DNA from 4 places in the Nocardia amikacinitolerans genome. Region 1 is predicted to be linked to each of the others. Evidence: riboswitches for the same ligand, from Rfam matches in the RefSeq annotation. Region 1 holds a riboswitch; each other region holds the start of a gene.
The links. Region 1 has a riboswitch for S-adenosylmethionine ahead of CRP45_RS18040 (ABC transporter substrate-binding protein). Riboswitches for the same ligand answer to the same signal wherever they lie in the genome.
Positions count from the first base shown of each region.

Region 2: another riboswitch for S-adenosylmethionine. It lies ahead of CRP45_RS27990 (aminotransferase class V-fold PLP-dependent enzyme); the one in region 1 lies ahead of CRP45_RS18040 (ABC transporter substrate-binding protein).
Region 3: another riboswitch for S-adenosylmethionine. It lies ahead of CRP45_RS23705 (bifunctional o-acetylhomoserine/o-acetylserine sulfhydrylase); the one in region 1 lies ahead of CRP45_RS18040 (ABC transporter substrate-binding protein).
Region 4: another riboswitch for S-adenosylmethionine. It lies ahead of CRP45_RS22030 (rhodanese-like domain-containing protein); the one in region 1 lies ahead of CRP45_RS18040 (ABC transporter substrate-binding protein).

Region 1 is NZ_OBEG01000003.1:821,866-825,611, forward strand. Features, by position in the region: gene CRP45_RS18035 (ABC transporter permease) at 1-429, opposite strand, end outside; gene CRP45_RS18040 (ABC transporter substrate-binding protein) at 431-2,050, opposite strand; SAM riboswitch class I at 2,300-2,393, opposite strand; gene CRP45_RS18045 (hypothetical protein) at 2,738-3,475, shown strand.
Region 2 is NZ_OBEG01000007.1:113,277-117,022, reverse strand. Features, by position in the region: gene CRP45_RS28000 (flavin reductase family protein) at 1-459, shown strand, start outside; gene CRP45_RS27995 (helix-turn-helix domain-containing protein) at 595-771, opposite strand; gene CRP45_RS27990 (aminotransferase class V-fold PLP-dependent enzyme) at 772-2,091, opposite strand; SAM riboswitch class IV at 2,138-2,251, opposite strand; gene CRP45_RS27985 (LysE family translocator) at 2,340-2,972, shown strand; gene CRP45_RS27980 (Pls/PosA family non-ribosomal peptide synthetase) at 3,183-3,746, shown strand, end outside.
Region 3 is NZ_OBEG01000005.1:459,324-463,069, forward strand. Features, by position in the region: gene metX (homoserine O-acetyltransferase MetX) at 1-287, opposite strand, end outside; gene CRP45_RS23705 (bifunctional o-acetylhomoserine/o-acetylserine sulfhydrylase) at 284-1,612, opposite strand; SAM riboswitch class IV at 1,699-1,809, opposite strand; gene CRP45_RS23710 (TetR/AcrR family transcriptional regulator) at 1,862-2,671, opposite strand; gene CRP45_RS23715 (MFS transporter) at 2,809-3,746, shown strand, end outside.
Region 4 is NZ_OBEG01000004.1:809,428-813,173, forward strand. Features, by position in the region: gene CRP45_RS34710 (hypothetical protein) at 156-680, shown strand; gene CRP45_RS22025 (O-succinylhomoserine sulfhydrylase) at 738-1,952, opposite strand; gene CRP45_RS22030 (rhodanese-like domain-containing protein) at 1,949-2,365, opposite strand; SAM riboswitch class IV at 2,381-2,496, opposite strand; gene CRP45_RS22035 (Rv0361 family membrane protein) at 2,532-2,981, opposite strand; partial or broken gene CRP45_RS22040 (FAD-dependent oxidoreductase) at 3,347-3,746, shown strand, end outside.

The DNA of each region.
Region 1 (3,746 bases):
CAGTGGCGGAAGCGCGGCCAGCAGGTTACGCAGCCACGGTCTGCGCGCGTAAGTCGCGGCGAAGGCCAGCGCTACTCCGCCGATCGTGGCGAAAAGCAGGGCGAGCGAGGCCAATCCGAGTGTCGAGGGCACGGCGTCGCTGATCGCCTCGGTCACCGGTTGCCCGGTCGCGATGGAGAGTCCGAGATCGCCGCGGACCGCGTTTGCGAGCGCGGTCCAATACTGGTCCCACAGTGGACGATCCAGCCCGTATCGGGCTTGCAACTCCGCGATCGCGGCCTTGTCGACCGGTGTTCCCGCGGCGCCGCCGTCGGCCGCGATGGAGACCGGATCGGCGGGCAGCAGGTAGAGGACAACGAACGAGATGCTGAACGCCGCCCACAGCACCCAGATCGCTTGCAGGACGCGCAGCGCCAGATAGCGGGCCATCTCAGCGCCCACTCAGCCAGGTGTCGAAGAACTGCAACCGGGCCGACGCCTCGAACTTCAGATCCCTGGTGTTCGCGGCGGCGCCGATCGCCTGGGAGAGTTCGATGGTCGGAATCCACAGCCCGGCCTCTAGCACCTGCTCCTGGGCGGTGCGGATGAGCGCGGTGCGCGCGGCGGCGTCGGCCGTGCTGAGCTGGTCGCGGAGAGCGTCGTCCAGCGGCGGAATAGGTTCGCGGGCATTGAGATTGCGGCCGTCGATGCCGAACACCGCGCGCAGGATGTCGCCGTCGGCGCGGGTGGTGTTGTAGTAGGTGGCGTCGAAATCCTTGGCGTTCTGTCGTGCGGTGTACTCCGGCCCGGATACCAGGTCCAGCTTCAGTTCCACACCGACCTGTCGCAGCTGCTGCTGCACCAGCTCGAGGATGGCCTGGTTGCCCGCGAACGCCTGGCTGAACAGCACCGAGAAGGACAGGCGCTCACCGTTCTTCGCGCGGATACCGTCACCGCCGGGCGTCCAGCCCGCCTGATCGAGGATGTACTTCGCCTTGGCGGGGTCGTAGCCTACCCGCGCCGCGAAGTCCTGGTAGCCCGGCGTGGCGCTGGCCAGCGGACCGGAGGCGGGGTTGAACTGCGGGCCGAGCACGGTGTCCACCAGCTGCTTTCGATCGATGGCGGGCAGCAGCGCTTGGCGCACCGCGGGATCGCGTAGCGGACCGCGAGTCACGTTGGGCTGGAAGCCGAACGGCACGCCGGGATTGGCCGTGCTGAGCAGGCGCGCGCCAACGGCTTCCAGCTGCGGCACGTCCTGCGGTAACGCATCGCTGATCGCGTCGAGCTGACCGGAGACGAGACTGCCCGTGCGCACGCCGGATTCCGGCACCACCGTGAACTCGATGCGATCCAGGTAGGCCTCGCCCTGGTGCGCGAACACCGCGGAGCCCCAGCGGTATCCGGCGCGTTTGGCCAGCGTCGCCGACTGGTCCTGCCGCCAGCCCACGTAGGTGAACGGCCCGCTGCCGACGTTGTCGCCGAGGCAGCGCTGCTCGGCCGACTTCGCGGTTGTCGCGTCGGCGAGGATGCCGAGCTGCGCGGTCGACGAAGCCTGCAGGAATTGGGCGTTGGGCCGGCTGAACTCCACGCGCGCGGTGAGCCGGTCGACGGCGGTGGTGCCCACGTAATTGGTGAGGTAGCTCGCGCCCAGCGGCGCCTTCACCCCGCCCAGCCGCAGCACCGAATCGAAGGTGTTGCGTACCGATTCCGCGGTTAGCGGGGTGCCGTCGCTGAAGGTGACGCCGTCGGCGAGATGGAAGGTGAAGGTCTTCGCGTCGGGGCTGATCTCCCAGCTGCGCGCCAGCCAGGGTTTGATCTCGCCGGTCCGCGGATCCTGATCGGTCAGCGAATCGACGATTTGCCGTGCGACGTAGATGGTTTGGTTGGTGCCCGCCTGCGCCGGATCCGAGCAGGTCGGCGGCTGGGACAACCCGTAGCGCAGCGTGCCGCCCGGCCGTGGCGGACCCGCGTCGGTCTCAGGCGCGCTCGAATCGCCGCCGCAGGCGGCCAAGGCGCTCGTCGCGGCGAGGGCGCCGACCAGCGCGAGAATTCGATGGCGGGTTCGGATCACGGTGTCACTCCCATGAGTTCGCTCGGTGTGGTGCTCGCGGCCAACGGCCTGCTGGGGATTCGGCGGCGCGGTTCCGGCGCCACCTCGGCGGAATCGGAACGCGACCGCGCGATGCGCGGGTTACCGCCCCGGCCTGCGACCGGTGCGGTCTGGCGCTGGATCAGCGCGGACAGCCGGCCGGGGTTCGGCGGCGGGTCTCGGCGCGGCGTCGGGTTCGGCGGGCGCGGCCGCGTGGGCAGATCATTCGGTCCTCCATCGTTCCTGGCGGAAGCACCCGCACCCGGTGGTCGGGGGGTTGCTGCGACGTCGGCGAGCCAGGTCTCTCGGTCGCTCTGGATGGTGTTGCGGACCCCGGTCCGCACCGGGCGCGGCAGGGTCGAGCCGAATCATCATGCGGAGCAGGGCATGTGGTGGACAAGGTTAGGAATCAGGGTGAGCGCAGCCCTGGCGGCGGGCGCTGCGGCGGACGATCATTGCGCGGGTCGGCGGGTCGGCGGGTCGGCGGGTCGGCGGGTCGGCGGGTCGGCGGGTCGGTTCCTGCATCCAGCTGGCCGCTCGGGGTAGAACGCGTCCGCTCGTGATGGCGCTCTGAGATGCGGGTGCAAGCCGACGCGCCGAAAACTTGCCGATTGCCGAAACGGCTGCTGAGCGGGTTTGCCGGAGTACCGTGTCCTCACCGTGCCGACGATGAGGAGCACCGCTGTGACCCTGTTGCGCCGCTTCACCACTCTCACCGCCGCCGCGACCGGATCGGTCGCGCTGGCATTCGGCGTCTGCGCCCCCGCCGTGGCGGCGCCCGCCCCCGTCCCCGCCGCACCCTCGGCCGCCACCGAACTGGCGGGCAAACAGCAGGCCGCCGCACCCGGCGATCTGCTCGGCGCCTACCAGTCCACCGTGGAGGCGCTGCGCGGATTCGGGATGGACCCGTTCCTGTACCCGACCGCCGCGGCGTTCTGCGGCAACGGCAGCACCTTCGGTCTGGTGCCCGCCGTCGCGGGCGCCATGCCGGGACCGTGGCCCAAGACCACGGTGTCCATTCCCGGCCTGGATCTGACGGCCGTGAAATCCGGGCAGACCATGTTCACCTTCGTGCCCTACGGCGTCAGCCAGGACAGCCGCAATACGGCGGGTATGCAAGTGGCCTGGCTGAATGTCAGCAACGGTCGCAGCGGCATCACCAAAATGGGCCCGCTCGCCGACATCTTCCGCGCCATGATCCCCGCCGAGGTACCGGCGGACCTGCGCCCGCACGCCGAACGCGCCGTCCAGGAATTTTTCTTCGCCGCCCTCCCCGTCGGCGGCATCCGCGCCGTCCCCGTCGACACCGGCAAGGGCACCGTTCTCGCCGCCGTCTTCGGCACCGTCGAGAACGGCAACCAGTCCTGCTTCTTCCTCCCGACCATCGGCATCACCTCGGTCCCGTAAAACCCCACGAGTACGGCCACCGGCTCGGTCCTTGGACCGGGCCGGTTTCGTCCGTTGCCCGAATAGGGATGCGGTGCAGGCGCATTCGAGCACTGTTCACCGGCAGGACGTTCGAATGGGTGCAGGTCCGGCTTCCACACACCGCACCCGCCCCGTCCCGGGTGCCGAAAATCGACGGTAGTCATATGGCGGTTGCGTCGTCGCTGACAGCGACCATTCGACTACCGTCGAATCCGTTTCTCTATCGACGGGAGAGAAATGGTGATTGCGG
Region 2 (3,746 bases), on a different contig from region 1:
TATCCGGCGGGCGTCACCGTGGTCACGCTCTCCTGCCCGAAGGGACCGGTCGGCTTCACCGCGACCTCCTTCGCCTCGCTCTCGCTGGAACCGCCGCTGGTGTCGTTCAACATCGCGCACACCTCGTCCAGCATGGCCGCGATGCTCGACGCCGACTCCGTCGTCATCCACTTCCTCGGCGAACACCAGCAGCACATCGCCAAGCGCTTCTCCCGCTCCGCCGAGGAACGCTTCACCGACCGCTCACTGTGGACCACCCTGGACACCGGCGAACCCGTCCTGCACGGAACCCCCATCTGGGTCCGCGCCGTCGTCCAGCAACTCATCCCCATCGGCGACCACACCTTCGTCGTCGGCCTGGTCACCCGCGTCCACGACAACACCGACGAAAAGCCCGCCGCCGCACCGCTGTTGTACTACAACGGCCGCTACCACCGCCCGTCCTCGCTGGAGGACTGAGTGGGCTCAGGAGCCGTCCAGCTCCTCGAGCGCGACCTCCATCGGGAACGGGCCGGTCAATCGCAGCGCGTCCTGATGCGTTTCGGCGAGCCGATAGGTCCGGCTCGCCCAGTCCAGGCGCAACGCACGATGCCCCTAGGCGACTCGCGGCTTCACTTCGACAACGAGGTCCGCGTCCAGCGCACTGGCCAACCGCTCCAGAACGGGCAGGCTCGGGATAGTCCCGCCCGCTTCGAACCGCGCTACCGCCGACTGGGTCATCCCCGCCGCTTGCGCGAGCGCGGTTTCGGCGGATCTGGTGCGGCCGAGGATTCAGGCGATGAGGCAGGGGGTGGCGCCGGTGGTGGGGGTGGCGGTGAAGGGGCGGGTTTCGGGGGTGGGGTTCCAGAGGCCGTCGGTTTCGGCGTAGTTCCAGGAGGGGCCGCGGTGGACAAGGGTGGCGACGGCGTCGACGAGGCGGTCGATGTCGGTGGACGTGGTGCCGAGGCCGATGCTTGCGCGCAGTGCGCCGTCGAGGCCGAGGCGGGCGAGCAGCGGGTGGGCGCAGAAGCGGCCGTCGCGCACGCCGATGGCGTGTTCGGCGGAAAGGTAGGCGGCGACGTGGCCGGGTGCGAAGCCCGCGACGGTGAACGCGACGATGCCGACGGAATCGGGACTGTCGGACCAGATGCGCAGCGTCTCGACGCCCGGGATGGCGCACAGTCCGTCGCGCAGGCGGTCGGCGAGCAGGCGTTCGTGCGCGGCCAACGCCGCGGGGTCGATGGCGGCGAGCGCGTCGCAGGCGGCGGCGATCGCGGCAGCGCCGAGCACGTTCGGCGAACCCGCCTCGTGCCGCTGCGGCGCGGGCGCCCATTCGGTGTGCTCGGTGCTCACCGCGCGGACCGCACCGCCGCCCGCGAGATACGGCTCGGCCCGATCCAGCCAGTCGCGGCGGCCGACCAGCACACCTGCACCGAACGGCGCGTACAGCTTGTGACCCGAGAAGGCGAGATAGTCGATACCCTTCTCCCGCAGACTGATTCGCCGGTGCGGCGCGAGCTGGGCCGCGTCGACCAAAATGCGCGCCCCGCACTGGTGCGCGATGTCGGCGAGCCGCTCCAACGGCACCACTTCCCCGGTGACATTCGACGCCCCCGTGACCGCGAGCAGCGCGGCGGGCTTGCTGCACAACTCCGCCACCAGCAATCGGATGGTCTCGGCGACGGTGTCGGCGGCGCGCACCACCCGGCGTCCGTGCCGCGTCCACGGCAGGAAATTGGCGTGATGTTCGATGTCGAGCACCACGGTGTCGCCCGGCACGCAGGACGCGAGCAGGTTCAGCGAGTCGGTCGTGTTGCGGGTGAACACCACCACCTGGTCGTCGTCGGCGTCGAGGAAACGGGCGACCGAACCGCGGGCCGCCTCGTAGCACTCGGTGGAGATGCGCGAGGCGTAACCTGCGCCGCGGTGCACGCTGGCGTAGTACGGCAACAACCGCTGGATCCGGTCGGTGACCTGGGCCAGCGCGGGCGCGCTCGCGGCGTAGTCGAAGTTGGCGTAGGTGCGGGTTCCGCCCTGCACGAGCGGCACCGGCAGATCGTCACCCGAGACGCGGGCGAAGGCGGCGCAGGTCTGGTCCACAACAGAAGTCATCACGTAATCCCGTCGGCTATGGGACTCGCAATCGAGAGATTCGTCGAGTCCGCGCTTGCCGCACCCGGTCGGGCGGCGGCCCGGTCGTCACCCGGAGCACCCCACCGCGGAGGAGGGTTGCCGACCAGCTAGCCGGGGCTTAGCGCTGGTACTCATGACCTGTTTCGAGGTTGGCAGACCGCACGCGGCTCTGTCAACCTCCGGATCAATTGGTTGCGCCGACGACAGAACTGCGCTGCACTCGGTGGATGACGCCCTCCCTGCTGCTGAGCTTCGTCGGATTGTGCGTCCTGCTTTCCCTCACTCCGGGGCCGGATTCGTTCCTGGTGCTGCGCTTTTCGATCGTGGACGCCCGTCCCGGCATCGCCGCGGCGGTGGGTTCCGCGCTCGGCGGCTTGGTGTGGGCGGTGGTGGTTGCCGCGGGCGTCGCCGCGCTCCTGGAGCAATCCGCCACCGCGTATCGCGCGCTGAAGATCGTCGGCGGAATCTATTTGGTGTACTTGGGAATTCGCACGCTCATCGAATTGCGCAGGCGGCGGGCACTGGCCGATCCCGAATTCGATTCCAGCGGCGGGAAAACCGCGCCCTCGGTTCGCTCGGCGTTCACGGCGGGCGTGGTCTCGTGTCTGTTCAACCCGAAGGTCGGCCTGTTCTACCTGGCCGTGCTGCCCCAGTTCCTGACCGAGATCACTTTTCTCAACACCCTCGCGCTCGGCGCGATCGAATGCACCGTCGCGGCCGTCGAAATGATCCTGCTCGCCCTGCTCGCCGCCCGCGCGGTGGCGTTCCTGCGCAGTCCGAAGGTCCGCGATCGGCTCGAACAGGCCAGCGCCGGAATCCTCACGGCGCTGGGACTCGGCACCGCGGCCTCGGCGACCTGACGGACGCTGCCGGACGCGTCCGAAACCCGCGCACGACCGGACCGAATCTGGCCTATCAGCCATTTCGCACAGCGGGTTCGCCCCTCGACATCACACCGCGAGCCCGGCGATTTCACCGATACCGCGGGTACCTTGGTCTGTTGGTCACCGTGGCGTTTGCCAATCGGTAACCCTCATGTGAGACAACCAACGGCGACGCAAGGCAGGTCTATGAGAGGTGGGTCGGACGTGATGCTCCAGCCGCAGGTAGACACCGCGGCGGGCGAGGGCCCGACCGGGCGAGCGCTGTCCGATCCCCTCCGGCGCGGGGTCGCCGCGCCTCCCGCACGGACCCTGGTCGACATTCTTTCGGCGACCGCCGAAGCCCATCCGGACGCGCACGCCATCGACGACGGCGAGATCCTGCTCACGTATCGCGAGCTGCTCGCCGCGATCCAGCACCGAGTGGGCGAGCTCACGGCGGCGGGCGTGCGGTCGGGTGACCGGGTCGGCGTCCGGATGCCTTCCGGCAGCCATGATCTCTACGTCACGATCCTCGCCGTGCTGTGGGCGGGCGCCGCGTACGTCCCGGTCGACGCCGACGACCCGGACGAGCGTGCCCGTTTGGTGTTCGGCGAGGCCCGGGTCAGCGCCATCGCCGGAGTCGACGGAATCCGTCCGGTCGTCGAACGCGACACCGCGCCAACGCAATCCGATCATGCCCTCCCCACCCCCGAAGACGACGCCTGGATCATCTTCACCTCCGGCTCCACCGGCACCCCCAAGGGCGTCGCG
Region 3 (3,746 bases), on a different contig from region 1:
ACCGGCGCGCCCGGGCCGACCATGCCCTCCCACCAGCCGGGCTGGGAGTGGATGTCGTCGGGCGTGCCGACGACGTGCGAATCACCGGTCAGAGCGTGCTCGACGAGCACCACATTGTCCAGGGCGGGGGAGAGCTCGCCCCACCGCTGCACGGCGAGGTGCACGTCCGGAATCACCGCGCCGCTTTCCAGCCGCACGTCCCCGATCGCGATGACGCCGGGCCGACCGTCCGGCGGCGGCAGCAGGCCGACGCCGGACTCGATGCTCTGCTCGGTGCTCACGGTCACGTCGTCGCCGCCGTGAATCCGGCGCGCAGATCGGCCAGAATGTCGTCGATTCCCTCGATGCCCACGGCGAGGCGGACCAGTCCCGGGGTGACGCCGGAGGCGAGCTGTTGCTCGGGTGTCAGTTGGGAGTGCGTCGTGGAGGCCGGATGGATCACCAGAGAACGCACGTCCCCGATGTTAGCGACGTGGCTGTGCAGGACTAACGCGTCCACGAACTTCTTGCCCGCGTCGACGCCGCCGCGCAGCTCGAACGAGACGATCGCGCCGGTCCCCCTCGGCGCGAGCCGCTTGGCCCGCTCGTGCCAAGGCGAGCCGGGCAGTCCCGCGTAATGGACCGCTTCGACGGCCGGATGCTGCGTCAGGAATTCCGCGACCGCCTGCGCGTTGGCGACGTGGCGCTCGACGCGCAGGCTCAGCGTCTCGATGCCCTGCGCGATCAGGAACGCGTTGAACGGCGAGACCGCCGCGCCCAGGTCGCGCAGCAGCTGCACGCGGGCCTTCAGCGCGTAGGCGGGCGCGCCGAGGTCGGCGAAGACCACGCCGTTGTAGCTCGGGTCCGGGGTGGTGAAGCCGGGGAAGCGCGGCTCACCCTTGTCGTCGCGGACGGTCCAGTCGAACTTTCCGCCGTCGACGATCGCACCGGCGACGGCCGCGCCGTGCCCGCCCAGGTACTTGGTGGCGGAGTGCACCACGATGTCGGCGCCGTGCGCCAGCGGCTGGATCAGGTACGGGGTCGCGACGGTGTTGTCCACGATCAGCGGGATTCCCGCGGCGTGCGCGACCTCGGCGATGCCGGGGATGTCGAACACGGCGCTGCTGGGATTGGCGATTGTCTCGCCGAAGAACGCCTTGGTGTTGGGCCGGATCGCCGCGCGCCACTGCTCGAGATCGTCCGGGTCCTCGACGAACGAGACCTCGATGCCGAGCTTGGGCAGCGAGTAGTGGAAGAGGTTGTAGGTGCCGCCGTACAGGTGCGGGCTGGACACGATGTGGTCGCCAGCCTCGGCGAGATTGAGAATCGCGAAAGTCTCCGCGGCCTGCCCGGAGGCCAGCAGCAGCGCGGCGACACCGCCTTCCAGGGCGGCGATGCGCTGCTCGACCACATCCTGGGTCGGGTTCATGATGCGGGTGTAGATGTTGCCCGGCTCGGCGAGACCGAACAGCGCCGCCGCGTGGTCGGTGTCGCGGAAGGCGTAGGAGGTGGTCTGGTAGATCGGCAGGGCGCGGGCGCCGGTGCTCGGATCGGGGGCTTGGCCCGCATGCACCTGCTTGGTCTCGAAGGACCAACGGGCAGGATCGAACTCGGCCGCTACGGGGTCGGTCATGTCATGCTCCACAAGAGTTGTTCGCCGGAACTAACGAGATCGGTGATGCGGTCTATCCAGGACAACACATTTCCGGGAACCTCCTGACAGCGCGCTTGCCCTCGACCTTCGAGGGCCCGGTCATCACCCGGAGCACCCCACCGCTGCTGGAGGGTTGCCGTCCAGCGAGCCGGGGCTTGGCGCTGGCACTCATGACCTGACGGACATGGTAGCTGGCGGGCGGCCAATGGCCGAAATTCGTAGCCGATCTCACTCCGCCGATTCGGTCACCGGTTCCGCGCAGACCCGCATGAACTCCGCGTACGCGTCGAGCAGCGTCGCCCGCGCCGCGTGCACCGCGGTCTCCGGATCGCCGTCCATGATCAGCTCGCCGTGCACGTCCATCGCGAGATGACACAGCATCTGCCAGGTGGAGACGAGCAATCGCACGCTCAGCGCCCCTTGCGTGGTGCCGAGACGTTCGGCGAGCACCGCGGTGATGGCATCGGACTTGCTGTCGGCGAACTCCAGCGCGCGGCTGTTGACCGAAGGGCTGTCACGCGCGACTCGCTGCATCTGCTGGAACCTGCAGAACGATACGGCCGAGTTCTCGCTCGCCGCGTCATCGATCACCCGGAGATAGGCGTTGCACAGCGCGCGCAGTTCGTTGCCGCCGAGCGGCTCTTCTCGCAACTTCTCGGCAACCATTTGGCCGAAGTCGAGGATGGGCGCGAGGACGATGTCCTCTTTCGTCTCGAAATACCGGTTGACGGTGCGCGGCGAGACGTCGGCCGCGTTCGCGATCTGCTCGACCGTCGTCGCGTCGAAGCCCTGCTTGTCGCACAGCTCGAGCGCGATGTTCATGATGCGCTGCCTCGTCTGCTGCTTCTTGCGCTCGCGTAGGCCCAGAGGTGCCGCGTCTTCTCGCCTCGAGGTCACGGCGCCTTCTCGCGTCGAGGACACCGGGTTTTCCTGGTTGGCGGACGCGACGCTCCCCGAGGCCGCGCGGCCGGTGCTGTTCCCGGTCGCGGCGGCGTTCTCGGCCGCGTTCGTGCCCGCCGGCGTCGATGAGTCGAGCATCTCCCCACTGTAACTCAGACACTCGCTCAACTGTCGCAACATGGCAAATGTCTGACTGCGACATTTTTCTATTGACGCCAAATGTCGGACAGTGACAGGATTGCCCTAACGCGCACTTCCGACGACGAGGAGACAAAGTGAGCGAGATATCGACAGCGGTGCACGCGCCGGACGACCGGCGCGACTCGGCCCGCTGGCTGGCGCTCGGCGTGATCGGCCTTGCCCAGCTGATGGTGGTCCTCGACGCGACCATCGTGACGATCGCGCTGCCGTTCGCGCAGCGTGACCTCGGCATCAGCGAGGGCGACAAGCAGTGGGCCCTCACGGCGTACACGCTGATCTTCGGCGGCCTGCTGCTGCTCGGCGGCCGCCTCGCCGACTACCTCGGCCGCCGCCGGATCTTCCTGGTCGGCCTGATCGGCTTCGCGGCCGCCTCGGCGCTCGCGGGTCTAGCGCAGAACGGCGCCCAGCTCTTCGCGGGCCGCGGCCTGCAGGGCGCGTTCGCCGCGCTGCTCGCACCCGCCGCGCTCGCGCTGGTCTCGGTGACGTTCACCGAGGCGAAGGAGCGGGCCCGCGCCTTCGCGGTGTTCGCGGGCATCTCCGCGGGCGGCGCCGCGATCGGCCTGATCGCGGGCGGCGCGCTCACCGAGTACGCGTCATGGCGGTGGACCCTGCTGGTCAACACCCCCATCGCGATTCTCGCGTTCGTCGGCGCGCTCGCGTTCGTCATCAAGGACGTGCCCGCGCCGCGGACCGGCGGCTACGACGTGCCCGGTGCCGTCACCGTGACGGCGGGTCTGATCGCCATCGTGTACGGCTTCAGCCGCGCCGCCGATCACGGCTGGACCTCGGGCGGAACCCTCGCGCTGCTCGTCGCCGGGCTCGCGCTGCTCGTCGCGTTCGTCGTCATCGAGCGTCGTTCGTCGAATCCGCTGTTGCCCCTGCGCATTCCGGGGGAGAGCAACCGAGGTGGCGCGCTGCTCGCCGCGCTGCTGATCCCCATCGCGATGTTCGCGATGTTCCTGTTCCTCTCCTTCTACTTCCAGGTCACGCTCGGCTACTCGCCGCTGAAGGC
Region 4 (3,746 bases), on a different contig from region 1:
TCGAAGGCGAGGTGGCAGGTAACGGAATTGGTCGCTCGACCGACTGATGCAGTGGCGGCTCCAGTCGGTCGCCGACGAACCCCGGCATGATCGAAAGCGCCGGTATCGCAACACAGCTCGTAGACCACCGTCCATCGAATGAACGGAGTACGCGCATGAAGCGCACGATCAGCTATCTGGCGGCCACCGCCCTCTTCGGCGCGGGTTTGGCCGTCGCCGCAGCGCCCGCCCAAGCCGACCCCGGTCCCTGTCAGCTCGGGTGGTCGAATGTCGAGCCTCGCTCGTGCGCGCAGAACAGTTTCAATCTCGCCCCGGTCTTCGCGCTCGGCAACGGTGCGTGCGTCGGTATGTTCTCCGTCGGCGGCACCGCCTTCGATGGCCCGCTCTACCAATACTCCGAGGCTCCAGGTGCGGCACACGCGGTCGTCGTGCGCGTAATCCCGGGATTCTCGCCGATCGGGACATGGGGTCCGCAGTTGCTCGCTTGCGACGCCACCGCGGTGGTCGACTGGCACAACGTGGACACCGGACAGCGGGGCAGCGTCAGCCGGTTCGTCCCGGGGTGGCAGCGTCTCGGCCCTACCACCATCGTCGCGGACACCGGTCCCGGACGGGTTCAGCTCACCGTCCGCACCGACGGCCCCTCCATCCCGGCTAATGCGGAAGTGTTCGTGCCGTAGTCCTTTTCGCCACTCCGCACAGCGTTGTCGTCGCTGTGCGGACTAGCGAGGCCGGGTCTAGCTCAAGGCGTGATCAAGATCGGCGAGCAGATCTTCCACGTCCTCGAGGCCGACGGAGATGCGCACGACCCCGTCGGACAGGCCGATGGTGGCGCGACCCTCCGGGCCCATGGCGCGGTGGGTCGTCGTGGCCGGGTGGGTGATCAGGGTTTTGGAGTCGCCGAGGTTGTTGGAGATGTCGACGATCCGCAGCCTGTTCAGCACCTCGAAGGCTCGCTTCTTGGCTTCGTCGGCCGGGGCGTTCAACTCGAAGGTGACCACCGTGCCGCCGCCGGACATCTGGCTGCGGGCCAGGTCGTACTGCGGATGCGATTCCAGGAACGGGTATTTCACCCAGCTGACCGACTTGTTGGTCTCCAGGAAACGCGCGATCCGCAGCGCCGATTCGGTGCTGTGGCGCACCCGCAGCGGCATCGTCTCCAGACCCTTGAGCAGGGTCCACGCGTTGAACGGGCTCAGCGCGGGACCGGTGTGGCGCATGAGCGTCTTCACCGGACCGTCGATGTACTCCTGGGAACCGAGGATCGCGCCGCCGAGGACGCGGCCCTGGCCGTCGATGTGCTTGGTGCCCGAGTAGACGATGACGTCGGCGCCGAGCTCGAAGCCCTTCTGCAACAGCGGCGTCGCGAAGACGTTGTCCAGCACGACTTTCGCGCCCGCGGCATGCGCGAGCTCGGTCACCCGGCGCACGTCGACGAGCGTCTGCATCGGGTTGGCCGGGGTCTCGAAGAACACCGCCGTGGTCGGCACCGAGAGCGCCTGCTCCCACTGGTCGAGGTCTTCACCGTCGACGAACACCGTCTCCACGCCCCAGCGCGGCAGGATCTCGTTGCACACCACGAAGCAGGAGCCGAACAGGCTGCGCGCGGCGACCAACCGATCGCCCGCGCCGAGCAGCGCGCCGAGCGCCGTGAACACCGCCGACATGCCACTGGCGGTCGCGAACGCCGCCTCGGCGCCGTCGAGCAGCCGGATCCGCTCCTCGAACATGGCGACCGTCGGGTTGCCGTAGCGGGAGTAGACGAAGTGCTCCACCTCGCCGGTGAACGCCGCCTCGGCCGCCTCCGCGCTCTCGTAGACGAAGCCGGAGGTGAGATACAGGGCCTCGGCGGTCTCCTCGAAACCGGAGCGACGCAGGCCGCCGCGCACCCCGAGGGTGGCAGGGCCGACGCCCTCGGGCAGCGGCTTGTCGAACGCGCCGCCGGTGATCACGACTGCCTCCACGGCAGGCCGGTGGCACGCCAGCCGGTGGCGCCGCGATGGCCGGACGCGTCGAGCGAGCCCTCGAAGCCCTCGATCACGTTGTAGGAGGGCTCGATGCCGAGCCGGGTGGCGACGGTCGCCGCGTGCGCGGAACGCTGGCCGGAGCGACACAGGAAGACGACGGGCGCCTCGGGGTCGCGACCCTCCAGCGCCTTGCTCAGCTGCTCGGTGAACTGCGGGTTGGGCGCGCCGTTGCCGTCGACCCACTCGATCAGCACGGTGGGTCGCTCGATCGAACTGGTGTCGGGCACTCCGACGAAGCGCCATTCCGCCTCGGTGCGCACGTCCACCAAGACGGCGGCGGGATTGTCGCGCAACACCTCCCACGCCTGCTGCGGGGTGATGTCACCGGCGTAAGTCATCTCGAACCTCCTGTGAATCCGCACTTGCCGCACCTGGTTCGGTGCGCGGCCAGGTCGTCACCCGGAGCACCCCACCGCGGAGGAGGGTTGCCGACCAGCTGAGCCGGGGCTTGGCGCTGGTTCTCATGACCTAGGGACTGAGATTGCCTGCACCGAGGTCACCGTGTCAAACATTGCAGACGAGCCATTTGTCGTCCGTCCGGGTGAGGTTCCAGGTCGCGGTGTACTCCTTGCCGTCGACCTTGGTGGTCACCGTGGCCTTGGCCCGGTCGCCGTTGAGGGTCTGATCGGTGACGGCTATGAGTTCGATTGCCTTACCGGTGCCTTCCTGCCCGGCCAACGGCGACTTGGCGGGGTCGAAATCGGGGCAGCCGGTGCCCGGTGGCGGCACCATGTCGGTGTTGTTGGCGCCCTCGACGAAGTTGCCGACGGCGCCGGCGATCTTCTCGGCCTCTGTGACATTTTTCTCAGCGGGCGACAGCACGCCGCCGAGCCCAATGGCCACCAGCACGACGACGGCCAGCGCGGCCGCGGCAAGGAACGGCGCGAGGGAGCGCTTGTCGGTCTGATCGACCTCGATCGGTTCGCCTTCGTCGGGGGACTTCTGCTCGGTCATGCATCGATCATCCCTGGTCGGCGGGGGTATCCGACGCCCGGCCCCCGCACGCGAAGCGCCTGCCCGTTTCGCGCGGCTATCGTGGGAAGCGGGCCCGTCCGGCACCGAGCCCGCGGCGGCGGGCATCCACCCAGTTCACCGCACCGGCGCGGGCGACAACCGGCAGCACCGATAGAATCGCGAGATTGAGACCTGCTGCCATAGCCATATGGCAGCTCACCGTCGTAGCGATCTGGGGGCCGTGAGAGCCACGAGCCAGCATCACCAGAGTTCGTGGCGCCGGGTGCAAACAAGCGGTCCGTCAACTTAGCCTAAGCTAAGACGGACGCCATTGAACGTTTCGACCATAAGGGTGCGCGTAAGAGATGACCGAACAGAGTGCAGCGACTCGCCCGCTCCGCATCGCGATCGTGGGCGCAGGACCGGCCGGGATCTACGCCGCCGACGCGTTGATGAAGTCCGATGCCGAGGTGAGCATCGACCTGTACGAGCGCATGCCCGCGCCGTTCGGGTTGATCCGCTACGGCGTCGCGCCGGACCATCCGCGGATCAAGGGCATCATCACCGCCCTGCACAAGGTGCTCGACAAGGAGCAGGTGCGCCTGCTCGGCAACATCGACTACGGCACCGACATCACCCTCGACGACCTGCGTCGCTTCTACGACGCGGTGATCTTCTCCACCGGCGCCAACGCCGACCGCGCGCTGCCGATCCCTGGCATCGACCTGGACGGTTCCTACGGCGCGGCGGACTTCGTGTCCTGGT